Regions from separate parts of the Streptomyces sp. TM32 genome, predicted to be linked through region 3. Evidence: riboswitches for the same ligand, from Rfam matches in the RefSeq annotation. Region 3 holds a riboswitch; each other region holds the start of a gene.
The links. Region 3 has a riboswitch for cobalamin ahead of EST92_RS16170 (prenyltransferase/squalene oxidase repeat-containing protein). Riboswitches for the same ligand answer to the same signal wherever they lie in the genome.
Positions count from the first base shown of each region.

Region 1 (5,149 bases), on a different contig from region 3:
CACCGGGCCGGGCCGGTGTGGACCGGGAGGCACGGCCGCGGGGCGGTGCCGTGTGGACCGGGAGACGCGGCCGCCGGGCAGTGCCGATCCGGACCGGGAGATGCGGCCGCCGACCCGGAGCGCAACCGCCCGATGCGCCTCCGGGTCAGGCACGATGGAGACATCATGGATCTCCGGTACCTCCTCTCCCGCGCCCGTGACCTCGCCGCTTCCGCCACGCCCGGCCGGCGCCGGCTGCTCGGCATCACCGGCCCGCCGGGGGCCGGGAAGTCCACCCTCGCCGCCCATCTCGTGGCCGACCTGGCCGGGCAGGCGGCGCTGGTGCCGATGGACGGCTTCCATCTCGCCGAGGCGGAGTTGCGCCGTTTGGGCCGCGGGGACCGCAAGGGCGCACCGGACACCTTCGACCCCGCGGGCTACGCGGCGCTCCTGGCCCGTCTGCGCTCCCCCGAACCGGACACCTCCGTCTACGCCCCGGCCTTCGACCGCCGTATCGAGGAGCCGGTCGCCGGCAGCATCCCCGTCGCACCCCACATTCCGCTCATCGTCACCGAGGGCAATTACCTCCTGCTCGAGTCCGCCCCCTGGTCGCGGATGCGCGCGCTGCTCGACGAGGTCTGGTACGTGGAGCTGGACGGCGCAGAGCGGATCCGGCGGCTGATCGACCGCCATGAGCGCTTCGGACGCCCGCGTGCCGACGCCGAGCGGTTCGTGCTCACCTCGGACGAGGCCAACGCCCGTGTCGTGGCGGCCACCCGCGAGCGCGCCGACCTCGTCATCCGCTTCACACCCGACGAGGCTCCGTCCCCCGAAGGCGCATAGGCCCCTGCTCCCGGCCTCCTTGCTGCTGCTCGTCGGCGAGCAGCCCGGCCACCGACAGGGCGCCCCAGCCCACGGACACCGCCACCGCCACCGCCCGGCGGCCGCGCCCCGGCAGCGTCGCGCCGAGCAGCGCGGCATCCCCCAAGTCGGCGGCGATCCGCACATATGCGGCGGTGCGCAGCGCCGGCCCTTCCGGAGCCAGCGCCAGCGCCAGCCCGCTCACCGCGTCCCGCCAGGCCAGCGGACGCAGCGAGATCCGGGTCGCCGGCGCGGTCCGCCCCGCGGCATCGACCAGCCCCGAGGGCCGCGCCAGCAGACCGGGCGCCGCGGCCACCGCCACCCCGTACGCCGCCGTGGCCACCCCGACCGCACGCAACAAAGAGACCTTCATCCACCGTCCGCCTTCCTCACTCACCGGTCGCCGGTCACACGAGCCCCGTCAGACTCGTTGTCCCCTCCAACTCCTTTCCGCGGCAACCCCCTTCCCAAACGACATCACAGGTGTCACCATGACACTATGAGTGTCATCGAGGGGGATGCATTGGGGGAGAGATTGAGCAGCGACAGCGTCATCGAGGGGGAGTCCATGTCCATGAGCACCATCGAGCGCGACAGCGACAGCCGTGGCCACGGCCACGGCGACAACGGCGACAACGGCGGAGCACCGGCGCCCGACGACGAGCTGCTGTACGGCGTCATCCGGCGCCTGTGGCCACTGCACCGCACGGTCGTGCGCGTGGTGGAACGCGAACTGTCCGGCACGGGCCTGACCGCCGGCGAACACGCACTACTGGACGCGCTGCACGCCGACGGTCCGCGGACCGTCCCGCAGTTGGCGCGCGCGATGGACCTCGACCGGCAGCCGGTGCAGCGCTGGGTGAACCACGCCGTCGAACTGGGCCTGGCGGTGACGGCACCCAACCCCGCCCACCGCCGCTCGTCGCTGATCCAGCTCACGAGCGAGGGCGCGGAGGCGATACGCGGGATCCGGACGTTCGAGACGGCGCAGCTGCGGCAGCGGCTGGCCGATCTACCCGCCGAGGACCTCCGCACCGCGCTGCACGTACTCGACCGACTCGGTGAGGAATTCCGGCACCTCGGGAACGGCTCACACGTTCCTCCGGAGGAACCCGACAGTCGCGGCAATACCGACGCCAGCCGCATCCAGCCCAGCTCACCCCATCCGACGCACAAAGGACGGCTCAGAGAATGACCCGCAGAATCACCGCCTGGTCCGAGATCGACAACGGCCTCGTGCCGGTCGAGGAGGGCGAACTCTTCTACGAGACGGCGGGCTCGGGCCCCGCGGTGGTACTGCTGCACGGCGCGATGCTCGACCAACACATGTGGGACGAGCAGTTCGCCTGGCTGGTGAACTCCGGCCTGCGCGCGATCCGTTACGACCTCCGCGGCCACGGCCTGTCCTCCACCGTGGCCGGTGACTACGCCCCTCACGACGACCTGTGCGCGCTTCTCGACGCCCTCGACGTGCCCCGCGCCGTCCTCGTCGGCCTCTCCCACGGCGCCCGGGTCGCGCTGGACACCGCCCTCGCCCACCCGGACCGGGTGGCGGCTCTCGCACTCGCCTCGCCCGGGATCAGCGGCCGCGCCTTCACCGACCCCTTCATCCTGGAGCACATCAAGGAGCAGGTGGCGGCGATCGGCGCACCGGACGGCGTGGAGCGCTATATCGAGCACTTCCTGCGGATGTGGGTGGACGGACCGCACCGCGAACCGTCCGCGGTGCACCCGGGATTCCGTGAGCGGATGCGCGCCTCGGCCGAGGCCAATGTGGAGGTGCACGGCGAGGGGACGGGGGGCGGGATGCCCCTTGAGGTCGGAGCCGCCGGGCGGCTGGGGGAAATCCGGGTACCGACGGTCGTGTGCGACGGCGATCTCGACGGCCGCGACATCTCCGCCAACGCCCATGCGATCGCGCTGTCCGTCCCCGGCGCCCACAGGGTCCGGGTACCGGGCGCGGGCCATATGGTCAATCTGGAGAACACCGCGCTCTTCGACCAGGAACTCCATACCTTTCTCTGCTCCCTGGACCTGTGACGGACGAGCCTCTCCCGCGGACGGCGCTCCCGCCCGTCCCCGGACCCGGACCACGGACCGCACCCCTCCCCCGCGGCGGTTAGAGTGGCTGGGCCGTGGTGCTCGGGAAGACCGGTGACGGACCTTGAGGTCCCAGTCCGGAGCGGCCCTCGCCACTGTGATCGGGGAGTTTCCACCCCTTCCGCAGACGCATGACGCCTCTGCGGCGCCACTGACCGCAGCCCGCGGCCGGGAAGGCGGGGCGGACGCGCGCACCCCAGCTCTTGAGGAGCAGGGAGGTACCCGCAAGCCAGGAGACCGGCCACGGCATTTCACGAACTGATCCACGAGGTGCTGGAGCGTGACCGCCGGATGGCCCTGTCCACCGATACCCCGAACACCCCTGCCTCCGGCGCCTTCCGCTGGCGCCGGCAGGACACCGTCCGCACCGCGGGCCTGATGGCCGTCATAGCCGGACTGCACGTCGTCGCCTTCGGCGTGCTCTTCCTGCTGGTGGTCCCGCACCACTACACCGTCGGCAGCCGGGTCTTCGGCGTCGGGCTGGGCATCACCGCGTACACCCTCGGCATGCGGCACGCCTTCGACGCCGACCACATCGCCGCCATCGACAACACCACCCGCAAGCTGATGGCCGACGGCAAGCGGCCGGTCTCGGTCGGCTTCTGGTTCGCGCTCGGCCACTCCAGCGTGGTCGTCGTGATGGCCGCCCTCGTGGCAGGCGGCGCGCAGCTCGCCGGCATCCTGCTCAACGACGAGTCCCGCATGCACCAGATCCTGGGCACGGTCGGGACCACCGTCTCGGGGTCGTTCCTCTACCTCATCGCCGCCCTCAACCTCATCGCGCTCTCCGGGATGTGGCGGGTCTTCCGCGAGATGCGCAGCGGCCGCTACGACGAGGCCGAGCTGGAGCGGCAACTCGACTCACGCGGCTTCATGAACCGCTTCCTGGGGCGGTTCACCCGCTCCGTCTCCCGCCCCGGCCAGATGTTCCCGCTCGGCTTCCTCTTCGGGATCGGCTTCGACACCGCGACCGAAGTGACCCTGATGGTGATGGCGGGCAGCGGCGCCGCGGCCGGTCTGCCCTGGTACGCGGTGCTGTGTCTGCCGCTGCTCTTCGCCGCCGGAATGAGCCTGTTCGACACCCTCGACGGCACCTTCATGAACTTCGCCTACCAGTGGGCGTTCTCCAACCCGGTGCGCAAGGTCTACTACAACCTCGCGATCACCGGCCTCTCGATCGCCGTCGCCTTCTTCATCGGCACGATCGAACTGGTGACGGTGCTGCACGACAAGCTCGCCCTCACCGACCCGCTGACCGGCTGGATATCCGGCCTCGACCTCGACAACGTCGGCTTCATCATCGTCGGCCTGTTCGTGGTCGTGTGGGCCGCGGCGCTGGCGTACTGGCGACTGTCGGGCGTCGAGAAGCGCTGGACGGAGCGGACCCGGCAAGCACAGCAGGCGGATCCGGGGTTTACGGCAGATCTGACAGGTACGGCAGCTACCGAGAAAGAGGTGCTCGACAAAGAGGTGCTCGACCCGAGTCCCGCAGCGGGGCAGGGGCCGAGCCTGTCCGATCCGGCCCCGCCCCGGTCTCCCCTCAGGTAGCCGACCCCGTCAGGTAGCCGACCCCGCCGCCGCCCCCGTCTCCAGGTCCGGCCCCCAGCGCTCCAGGGCCGCCGCCAGATCGAGCGGCAGCAGGCGGTCAGGCTGGTCCGGGCCGGGCCAGTCCTCGCGCGGCACCCGCCACATCACCTCGAACTCGTTGCCGTCCGGGTCCTTGGCGTACAGCGACTTGGCGACGAGATGGTCACTGGCTCCCAGCAGGGCGCCCCGCTCGTCGAGCCGGTCACGCGCCGCGACGAGTTCGCCGAGCGTGCCGACCTCCCAGGCGAGGTGGTAGAGCCCGACCCGTCCGGCTTCGGGCCCGGGGGCCCCGGGCCCCACCGTGAACAGCCCCAGGTCATGATCGTTGAGTGAGCCGGGAGCGCTGAGAAACGCGGCGCGCCCCGGCACTTCGACATCCACCGTCAGCCCGAGGGCCTCGGTGTAGAAGGCGACGGACCGCGCCACCTCACGTACGTAGAGCACCGCGTGGTTGAGACGTCGTACCGGCATGGTCCTGCTCTCCGCTCTTCCGCCGCGGCACCACCGTGGTGCCGCCGCACTCCCCGTTTCCGGCTCCGCTGTTCCTGCCTGTCCCGAGACGGCGCCTGTTCCTGCCGTGCCCGGGGCGGCACCCGTTCCTGCCCTCCCCGCCCGGTGTCAC
Region 1 is NZ_SDIG01000106.1:7,591-12,739, reverse strand. Features, by position in the region: gene EST92_RS21535 (nucleoside/nucleotide kinase family protein) at 166-822, shown strand; gene EST92_RS21530 (hypothetical protein) at 785-1,213, opposite strand; gene EST92_RS21525 (MarR family transcriptional regulator) at 1,340-2,035, shown strand; gene EST92_RS21520 (alpha/beta hydrolase) at 2,032-2,880, shown strand; cobalamin riboswitch at 2,960-3,201, shown strand; gene EST92_RS21515 (HoxN/HupN/NixA family nickel/cobalt transporter) at 3,232-4,488, shown strand; gene EST92_RS21510 (VOC family protein) at 4,498-4,998, opposite strand; gene EST92_RS21505 (DoxX family protein) at 5,146-5,149, opposite strand, start outside.
Region 1: linked by a shared signal. The riboswitch ahead of EST92_RS21515 (HoxN/HupN/NixA family nickel/cobalt transporter) and the one ahead of EST92_RS16170 (prenyltransferase/squalene oxidase repeat-containing protein) in region 3 are both predicted to bind cobalamin.

Region 2 (5,149 bases), on a different contig from region 3:
CCGCGTCGTACTGGGCGGCGAGCCGGGCATGGACGGCGGCGTCCACGGCCAGCCCGGCCGCCGCGAGCACCCGCGCGATGCCGCGGGCGACCCGGCGTCCCCGCCCGCGCCCCGGTACGGCGCCGTGCTCCGGTGCGGAGCTGTCTGGTGCCACGGCATCTCCAAACCTCATGGTGAGCGGCGGTCGAGCGGTCAGCGGACGGTGAGCGTGCCCTTCATGTACGGGTGGATCGAGCAGATGAAGGGGTAGCTGCCGGCCTTGCCCGGAGCCTTGAAGGTGACGGTCTTGCCCGACCCGATGCTGCCGGTGTCGAAGGCCTTCGAGCCGGTGGCCGTCACGGTGTGGGTGGTGGAGTCCTCGTTGACCACGGTGACCGTGCCGCCCGGCCGAACGGACAGGGCGGCCGGCTTGAAGGCGAAGTCCTTGATGATCAGGCGTGCGGTGGCCGGGGCCGCGCCGGTCGGCCCCGCGGTCACCGTCGGCACGGAGGGGGTGCGGGACCGGGCCGGGGCGGTGCCGCCGCCGCTGTTCGTACAGCTGCCGAGGCCCACGGTGCACAGCGCGACGGCGGCCAGGGCGACGGCCGGGCCGGCGGTTCTCCTCATCGGGCGTCCTTCTCCTTCGGTCCGTCCGGTCCGGCCCCGGGCGGGCCACCTCCTGACTCAATAGACAGCAGACGCCGCCGCCCGGCCATCCGGGCGGCGGCGTTCGGCGTACACCCGCCCCTCCGGGGGGGCCGGGCGGCGGGGTGCGGCGTGCGGCCCCCCGGAGGGGCGGGTCTCGACGGCGGCGGCCGGCCGGTCCGTGGATCCCGACGGCCGGTCGGCCGACCCCGCCGGCGGGTCAGCCGATCCCGCCGGTCGTCCGGCGGTAGGTGGAGCGGCGGTCCTCGATCCGGTCCCAGCGGTCGCCGTAGACGTTCTCGACGACCTGTGGCTGCCGCAGGAAGTCGTGCGGGAAGCCGAGGGAGACCGCGCTGGTCCGGTCGAGCCGCGCCAGCGCGTCGGCGTCGAGCGTGACCTCGACCGCGCCGAGGTTGTCGCGGAGCTGGCTCTCCTTGGTGGCGGCGATGATCGGGATGACGGTGCCGGGCCGGCCGCGCAGCCACGCCAGCGCCACCTGCGCCGGGCTCCAGCCGCCCTGCTCGGCGATCTCCAGCACCGCGGTGACGGTCTCCTCCGCCCGGGGGTCGCGTGGGCCGTCCGCGGCCTCGCCGTCCAGCCGGCCGGTCTCCCCGCGGCGGTACTTGCCGGTGAGCTTGCCGGCCGCGAGCGGCGCCCAGGCCAGCACGGCCAGATCGAAGGCGCGGGCCTGCGGCAGCAGTTCCCGTTCCGGCGTCCGCTCCAGCAGGTTGTAGCGCAGCTGCGAGCCCGCGAACGCGGTCCAGCCGCGCAGCTCGGCGAGGGTGTTGGCCTGGGCGATCTCCCAGGCTGACCAGTCGGAGACGCCGACATGGAGCACCTTGCCCGACCGCACCACGTCGTCGAGCGCCCGCATCACCTCCTCCACGGGCGTGAAGTGGTCCCGTGCGTGCACCCACAGCACATCGACGTGGTCGGTGCGCAGCCGCTCCAGGCTGGCCTCCACCGAACGGACCAGGTTCTTGCGGTGGTTGCCCGCGGCGTTCACGTCGCCCTTGCGGGTCGCGCAGGTGTACTTGGTAGCCAGCACGAAGTTGTCGCGGCGGCCTTCGAGCAGCTCGCCCAGGATCCGCTCCGAGGAGCCCTCGGTGTAGTTGTTGGCGGTGTCGATGAAGTTGCCGCCCGCGTCCGCATAGGCGTCCAGGATCCGGCTGCTGGTGTCCTTGTCGGTGCCCCATCCCCGGCCGCCGCCCATGGTCATGGTCCCCAGGCTCAGCTCGCTCACCCGCAGGCCGGTCCTGCCGAACAGTGTGTACCGCACGATGTCCCCTTCGTTCCGCGACAGGTGGTCACGTCCTGCGCCCACGCTAGGAGCTGGAGTGCACTCCACAGCAAGGCACGGCGGCGGGCGCGTCCCCGGCGGCGGTGGCCCATGTCACCCGCGGGAGTCCGGGGGCCAGAAGGGAGATCGGACTTACTCGTCTAGGGTGGCAGGTGCAACTGGTTCGCCCTGCCCGCCAGGCAGGCGCGTCGCAAGAGGGAACCCGGTGGAATTCCGGGACTGCCCCGCAGCGGTGAGTGGGAACGACCGCCGTCATACGCACTGGACCCGGCCGGGTCTGGGAAGCGACGGCCAGTAGATGTCCGCCTCGGCGGATGTGCCCACGAGTCCGAAGACCTGCCAGTGCCCCCGTGCGACCGGCGCACGGGGCGATCTCGGTGACCTCGAGGGAAGGTCGGCGGACACCACAGGCGGGCACGGACGGCGAGTTGGCGCCGCGGCCCGCACGGTTCGCCGTCCCTTCGCGCGCTCGACCCGTCCCGGGATCCATGGAGACATACTCGCGAAGGAGAGTTCCGTGACCAGCACATCCGCCGCCGCGGCCGCCCGCGCCACCGTCCACGGCTACCCCCGGCAGGGACCGCACCGGGAACTGAAGAAGGCCGTCGAGGGCTACTGGAAGGGCCGCGTCAGCGCCGATGCCCTCGGGAAGACCGCCGCCGCACTGCGCCGCGACACCTGGCAACAGCTCGCCGAGGCCGGTGTCCACGAGGTGCCGACCGGCGACTTCTCGTACTACGACCACGTCCTGGACACCACCGTGATGGTGGGGGCGATTCCGGCCCGGCACCGCGCCGCGGTGGCCGCCGACCCCCTGGACGGCTACTTCGCGATGGCCCGCGGCACCCAGGACGTGGCGCCGCTGGAGATGACCAAGTGGTTCGACACCAACTATCACTATCTGGTACCGGAGTTGGGACCGGACACGGTCTTCGCCGCGGACTCCGTCAAGCAGGTGACCGAACTGCGGGAGGCGCTCGCGCTCGGCCTCACCGCCCGCCCGGTGCTGGTCGGTCCGGTCAGCTACCTTCTGCTGGCCAAGCCCGCGCCCGGTGTCGCGGCCGGCTTCGACCCGCTGACGCTGCTCGACCGGCTGCTGCCCGTCTACGCCGAGGTGCTCGCCGATCTGCGGGCGGCCGGCGCCCACTGGGTGCAGCTGGACGAACCGGCCCTGGTGCAGGACCGCTCCCCCGCCGAACTCGACGCCTCGGCCCGCGCCTACCGGGACCTCGGTGCGCTCACCGACCGCCCGCAGCTGCTGGTCGCCTCGTACTTCGACCGGCTGGGCGAGGCGCTGCCGGTGCTGGCCAAGGCGCCCGTCGAGGGCCTGGCGCTGGACTTCACCGGCGCCGCGGCCGGCAACCTCGCCGACCTCGCGGCGGCCGGGGGGCTGCCCGGCAAGCGGCTGGTCGCCGGGGTCGTCAACGGCCGCAACGTATGGCTCAACGACTTCGAGAAGTCGCTGGCCACCCTGGGGACGCTGCTCGGTCTGGCCGAGCGGGTCGATGTGTCGTCGTCCTGCTCGCTGCTGCACGTCCCGCTGGACGTCGGGGTGGAGCGGGAGATCGACCCGCAGATCGCCCGCTGGCTGGCGTTCGCCCGGCAGAAGACCGCCGAGGTCGTGACGCTGGCGCGCGGTCTGAGCCGGGGCACCGGCGCGATCGCCGCCGAACTCGCCGCCAACCGGGCGGACCTGGCGGCCCGCGCCCGTTCGCAGCTCACGCACGACCCGGCGGTACGGGCCCGGGCCGCGGCCGTCACCGACGCCGACTGCCGCCGCTCCCAGCCGTACGCCGAGCGGGCCGCCGCCCAGCGCGCCCACCTCGGGCTGCCGCTGCTGCCGACCACGACCATCGGCTCGTTCCCGCAGACCGACCAGCTGCGCGGGGCCCGCGCCGCGCTGCGGGCCGGGCGGATCGACGCCGCCGTCTACGACGAGCGGATCGCGGCCGAGATCCGCGAGGTCCTCGCCTTCCAGGAGAAGGCCGGACTCGACGTCCTGGTGCACGGGGAGCCCGAGCGCAATGACATGGTCCAGTACTTCGCCGAGCAGCTGACCGGCGCGCTCACCACCCAGCACGGCTGGGTGCAGTCCTACGGCACCCGCTGTGTCCGCCCGCCGATCCTGGCCGGTGACCTCTCCCGCCCCGAGCCGATGACGGTGCGCTGGACGCGGTACGCCCAGTCGCTCACCGACCGCCCGGTCAAGGGCATGCTCACCGGACCGGTCACCATGCTCGCCTGGTCCTTCGTCCGCGACGACCAGCCGCTCGCGGACACCGCCCGCCAGATGGCGCTCGCCCTGCGCGACGAGGTCAACGACCTTGAGGCGGCGGGGAGTGCAGTGATCCAGGTCGACGAGCCGGCGTTGCGGGAGACGCTGCCGCTGCGCGCTGCCGGCCATGCGGAGTACCTGGCCTGGGCGACCGAGGCATTCCGCCTCACCACCGGCGGGGTCCGTCCGGACACCCAGATCCACACCCATATGTGCTACGCGGAGTTCGGCGACATCCTCCGGGCCATCGACGACCTCGACGCCGACGTCATCAGCCTGGAGGCGGCCCGCTCCCATATGCAGGTCGCCGGGGAGCTCGCCACGGCCCGGTATCCGCGCGAGGTGGGGCCGGGCGTCTACGACATCCACTCCCCGCGCGTGCCCGGCGTACACGAGGCAACAGCCCTACTGCGCAAGGGACTTGAGGCGATACCGGCCGAGCGGCTGTGGGTCAACCCGGACTGCGGCCTCAAGACCCGCGGCTGGCCCGAGGTGCGCGCCGCGCTGGAGAACCTGGTCGCGGCGGCCCGCGGGATCCGCGACGGACTGCCCGGCGCGGCTTCCTGAGCCGGCCGGGCTGATCCGACCGGACGGATCCGACCGGGCCGGGGGGGCGCCCGCAGGGGTCGGCCCCGCCCGGGGCACGGGGATCCGGCCAACTTGGCCGGATCCCCGGCTACTCCCGGCCACCGGCCCCCGTTCCGCGCCGTACCGCACGAGAGGGCCCCCACGGGCCCGGCCTGCCCGGCAACGCCGATTCCCGCCCTCCCCGTACGCCGTCGTGCCACGTAATCCCCACCCCCGGGAGTTTGAATGGGACAAGACGCCTGATCGCATGAAAGTCCGTACGAAAGACCTTTGAGGGGTGAGCTGTTCGCTACGTTCCCCTTGCGACGCACTCCTCCCCGTCACCGTGCGGCGCACCACGTCCGCAGCACCCACGAAGCACG
Region 2 is NZ_SDIG01000161.1:6,825-11,973, reverse strand. Features, by position in the region: gene EST92_RS26235 (hypothetical protein) at 1-154, opposite strand, end outside; gene EST92_RS26230 (cupredoxin domain-containing protein) at 193-606, opposite strand; gene EST92_RS26225 (aldo/keto reductase) at 845-1,903, opposite strand; cobalamin riboswitch at 2,067-2,283, shown strand; gene metE (5-methyltetrahydropteroyltriglutamate--homocysteine S-methyltransferase) at 2,442-4,766, shown strand.
Region 2: linked by a shared signal. The riboswitch ahead of metE (5-methyltetrahydropteroyltriglutamate--homocysteine S-methyltransferase) and the one ahead of EST92_RS16170 (prenyltransferase/squalene oxidase repeat-containing protein) in region 3 are both predicted to bind cobalamin.

Region 3 (5,149 bases):
ACAGCGCGCCGGGCAGCGACTTCAGCAGCCGCGCCGGATGGGCGAGCGCATTGGCGGCGCCCACACAGATGAGAAGGGTGGCCAGTTTCAGCCCGTCGTACAGGGCGAAGACCATGCCCTCCGCGGTGACCCGGCCGCCGATCCGGACTCCCTTCGCCCAGTCGGGCAGCGGCACTTCGGGCAGCGTGACCAGGGTGTGCGTGCCGGGAATCGGCGACCCCAGGAAGAAGGCGAAGACCAGCCGGACTGCGATCACGACCAGGCCGAGCTTGACGAACGCCCCGTACGAACGGGCCCAGGGCGCCTCCGTACGGCGGGCCGCCACGACATGACCGGCCACCCCCACCAGCAGCCCCAGCAGCAGCGGATCGGTGGTGCGGGAGGCCGCGGTGGCCAGGCCGAGCGCCCACAGCCACCAGGCGCCGGCCGGCAGCGCGGTGGTACGGGTCGCCCGCGGGGCGCTCATCCGCGCCGGCGGCGGAGCTGCCACCCGGCCGCCGCACCCAGGACCACGAGGACCGCGATGCCGCCGAACAGCCCGGTGGACGGCCCGCCGTCGTCCCCGCCGTCCGCCGCCGCGCCCGGGGCCGGCGACGCCGCGGACCGTGCCCCCTTCGAGTCGTTCACCCGCTCCGCGCACCCCGCCTTCGGGTAACCGGCGACGGCACACAGCAAGGCGCTCGCGTCGTAGCGCAGCGGCCGGGCGACCGCCGCCAGCGCCTCGCCCGCCGAGGCGTCCTCGGACACCTGGGCGCACGCCGTCCGCGACGCCGGTGGCCGCTCGCCGCCGGGCGCGTCCGCCGCGGTACCGAAGTCGACGACGACGCCGACCCGTTTGCGGCCCTCCTCGGCGGGGGTGGCCCGGCAGATCGCGTCGAAACCGGGCGCCGTACGGGGCTTGCCGGCCGCGGCGGAATCGGCGCCGACGGCGAAGCGGAACCCGGCGACCGCACCGTCGGCCGGCCGCAGGGTGCCCGGCCCCTCGGTGGCGTACGTCCAGGAACTGCCCTTGCCCTCCCAGACGGACCAGTAGCGGTACTCCTGGGCCTGGGCGGGCCCGGCGGCCAGACCGGTGACCGTGCCGGCCAGCAGCGCGGCGCCGGCGAGGGTGGCGCGCCGCATCAGTGCCCGCCCCTCTTGCGGCCGCTGAGCAGGAAACCGAGGCCTGCGCCGAAGGCGAGGCCGACGCCGATGATCCACCACGGCATGCCGCCGCCGTCGTCGTCCTTGGCGGCGGCCTGGGAGTGCTTGCCCGGGACGGCGGCCGGCTCGGGGCCGGTGGCGTTGAGCGCGGTGACCAGGTCGGTGCCGCCGAAGGAGCGCGGGTCGCTGCCGGTGGCGTGCGCGGCCAGCACCAGCTGGGCGTACGCGGCGGGGCCGTTCTGCCGCGCCCAGCCCGTCGCGTTCTTCTGAAGCCAGGCCAGCGGCCGTCGGGCCTCGGCGCCGTGTCCGCCGGCCGCCAGCGCCACCACGGCGTCCGCGGTGTTGCCGACGTCGGGCTGCGGCTCGGCGCCCGGCATCGCGGACAGAAGGTGCTGCCCGTTCTTGTCGAGCTGGGCGACGAGATAGGCGGCGCCGCCGTCCGCGGCCTGCGTCGCGGAGACCCTGCCCGCCTTGTCCTTGCCGTCCTTGCAGGCCGGCGGCGCGACCGGGGTCCGGTCGCGGCGGCCGGTGGGCGCGACGACAAAGCCCTTGCCGAGCACGCCGGTTGCGGCGGCCGCGGTGGCGTCGGCGTTCGCAGCCGCGCCCTTGAGCTGGAAGGTGAACGCGCCGTGCGCGTCCTCCTTGCCCGCGCACCCGAGTCGGAAGGTGAGCAGCCCGTCGTAGGGGGTCCGGTGCTTCTTCGACGTCACCGACGCCGGCTTCTGCCCGGCTGCCGCGAGCGCCCCGATGACCACGGAGGTGGAGTTGGCGTCGCCGGGCGAGCCGGGCATCGAGCTCCAGCTGCCGTCGTCGTTCTGCACCGACTTCAGCCAGCCCACCGCCTTGTCCACGCTGGCGCCGTGCCCGCCCAACGCGGCCAGCGCCTGCACCGCGGCGGCTGTCTGGTTGGTGTCCCGCATCGTCTTGGCGGCACAGGGCTTGCCCGGCTCGGCTCGGAAGGCGGTGAACGCGCCGTCCGCGCACTGCTGCCCGACCAGCCACCGCACGGCCGACGTCGCCGGGCGCACCCCCACCGTGTGCTGCGCCAGCAGCGCGAGCGACTGCCGCCACACCCCGTCGTACTGCGGGTCCTTGGTGCCGTACAGACCCGAGGGCAGCTTCTTGGCCGCGGCGGACGGGGAACCGGCGGTAGCGGCAGGGGCGGCAGCGTACGCGGCAGGGGCGGCTGCCGCGCCCAGCACCATCGCGGCCGCCAGCGCCGTGGCGGCGCGGCGCGCCAAGGGGGCGCCGGAGTGCGGCGCGGGGGCCTGCTGGGCCAGGGAAGCCGTGGGGGCCATCGGGTCGGTGCCTCTCGGGTCGGGTCGCGGCGGCCACGCAGCCGCGCTCGGCCGCCCACCCGGGCACCGATCCGGGGATCGGGCGCGGTGGCACCGGGCTCAGCTCCGTATACCTCGACGGTGCCGCGCACCGGCCGTCCGCGGGCGGACGGCCGGTGTGGCGGGAGCCTTGGTCGTGCCCCTCGGGTGTTCCGGCTCGTACGGCCGCTCCGCGCCGGCCTGGGGCGTGGACGGGCCGTCCTCACGGTTGCGGGTCAGCGCCGGATTTCCACCGGCTTCCCCCGATCGGACACGGATGAAGTTGTCCCGCACACCTTAACCGGCGGCCCGCCCGGCATTCGCTCGCCCGTACGAGCCGGAGACGCACCGCGTACGAGCTGCACGGACACAGGACGAACCCGCAGATACCCACGACGCATCCCCTACGCCCGGCCACCGCCCCCGTCCACCGCCTGATACTGCACGGGGCCGGAGCCCGGCACGCACTCCGCATGACCCAGTTTCACCAGTCGGCGCAGATGTGCCTCGGCCTCCGAGACGGCGATGGTGCGGGAGCCGTAAGGGATCTGCTCCCAGGGGCGGTTCCACTCCATGGCCATGGCGAGCTGCCAGGGCGTGCGGGGTTCGCTCAGCAGCGTCCGCAACCGGTCGAGCCGCTCCTCGTGGTGGGCCAGGAGCGTGCGGACGCGGCCGCCGGCGTCGGTGAAGGCGTGCTGATGCGCGGGCAGCACCTCGGCGGGGGCGAGCCGGCCGACGCGTTCGAGGGAGTCGAGGTAGTCGCCCAGGGGGTCGGCGGCCTCGCCCGAGTTCCCGGCCGGGTCCTCGTACAGGCCGATGTGCGGAGTGATGCCCGGCAGGAGGTGGTCACCGGAGAAGAGCCGGCCGAAGCCGCGGGTCCGCCGGGCGGGGTGCTCCTCCTCCAGATGCAGACACACATGGCCCGGGGTGTGCCCGGGTGTCCAGATCGCGCGCAGCCGGCGCCCCGGCAGATCGAGCAGCTCGCCGGGGCCGATCTCGCGGTCCGGCAGCGCGGCCCGCATGCCGGGCATCCGCCGGCCGCCCCCGGTGGCCCGGGCCGTGCGCAGCGGCGCCAGATGGCCGTCCGGCGCGCCCGCCGCCGCGAGCCTGGCGATGAGGTGGTCGAGCCACTGGTCCGACGTGGCCCCGCGGGTGCGGCGGACCACGGCGGTGTCCGCGGCGTGCATCGCGAGCCAGGCGCCGGAGGCCTCCCGCACCTTGGCGGAGAGGCCGTGGTGGTCGGGGTGGTGGTGGGTGATCAGTACGCCGTGGAGGTCGGTGAGAGCGAAACCGCAGGCGGCGACGCCGGCGACGAGGGTGTCCCAGGAGTCCGGGTCGTCCCAGCCGGTGTCGATGAGCACCGGCCCCCGGTCGGTCTCCAGGAGGTGGACGAGGGTGTGGCCGAGCGGGTTGTCCGGGATGGGGACGGCGATGCTCCACACGCCGCCCCGGTGGTCGGTCACCTGCGTCGTCATCCCGGTCCCCTCTCGGTCCGCCGTGCGCCGGCACGCGCATCACTATAACTAGAACGAGTTTCAATGCGGCCGGAACTGCGCCCCTGGGTGCGCGCCTTGGGGATTCGGCCGGCGCCGTGGACTCCTCCCGGTAGAACTGATATCAGTTCTGCTGAGTGATTCTGATGCAGCGTCAGGAACCATCGGGAGGCGGCAGCGATGAGCGACCTCGTCGAGCACGGAAAGCTCTACCTGGGCGGGGCGTGGGCCGATCCGGCCGGCCGGGACACCATCGAGGTCGTCTCGCCGCACACCGAGCGGGTCATCGGCCGGGTGCCGCACGCCTCGCGGGCCGACGTCGACCGGGCGGTGGCCGCGGCCCGCACGTCCTTCGCGTCCGGGGAGTGGGCGAACGCCCCGCTGGCGGACCGGATCGCGGTGGTCACCCGCATCAAGGACGCCTTCGCGGCCCGCAGCGAGGAGTTCGCCAGGGTCATCAGCTCCGAGAACGGCACCCCGTTCACCTCCGGCGTCATGGTGCAGGCGCTGGCCGCGATGCTGGTGTGGGACACCGCGCTCACGGTGGCCCGGGACTTCCCGTTCGAGGAGCGGCGGGCCGGGGTGCTGGGTCCGCTGCTGGTACGGCGGGAGCCGGCCGGGGTGGTCGCGGCCGTGGTGCCGTGGAACGTCCCGCAGTTCACCGCCGCGGCCAAGCTCGCGCCGGCCCTGCTGGCCGGGTGCTCGGTGGTGCTGAAGGTGTCGCCGGAGACGCCGCTGGACGCGTACCTCCTCGCGGAGATCGCGTTGGAGGCGGGGCTGCCGCCGGGCGTGCTGTCGATCCTGCCGGCCGACCGCGAGGTGAGTGAGTACCTGGTGGGGCACCCGGGCGTGGACAAGGTGTCGTTCACCGGCTCGGTGGCGGCGGGCAAGCGGGTCATGGAGGTCGCGGCCCGCAACCTCAGCCGGGTCACGCTGGAGCTGGGCGGCAAGTCCGCCGCGGTGATCCTGCCGGACGCCGATCTGGACGCGGCGGTGGCCGGCATCGTGCCGTTCGCCTGGATGATCAACGGCCAGGCGTGCGTGGCCCAGACCCGGATCCTCGCGCCGCGCAGCCACTACGACGAGATCGCCGAGCGGTTCACCGCGGCGGCGAGCGCGCTGACCGTCGGCGACCCGCTGGATCCGGCCACCGAGGTCGGCCCGCTGGTCGCCCGCCGCCAGCAGCAGCGCTCGCTG
Region 3 is NZ_SDIG01000063.1:9,350-14,498, forward strand. Features, by position in the region: gene EST92_RS16160 (CbiQ family ECF transporter T component) at 1-466, opposite strand, end outside; gene EST92_RS16165 (SCO2322 family protein) at 463-1,122, opposite strand; gene EST92_RS16170 (prenyltransferase/squalene oxidase repeat-containing protein) at 1,122-2,441, opposite strand; cobalamin riboswitch at 2,605-2,760, opposite strand; gene EST92_RS16175 (MBL fold metallo-hydrolase) at 2,864-3,934, opposite strand; gene EST92_RS16180 (aldehyde dehydrogenase) at 4,133-5,149, shown strand, end outside.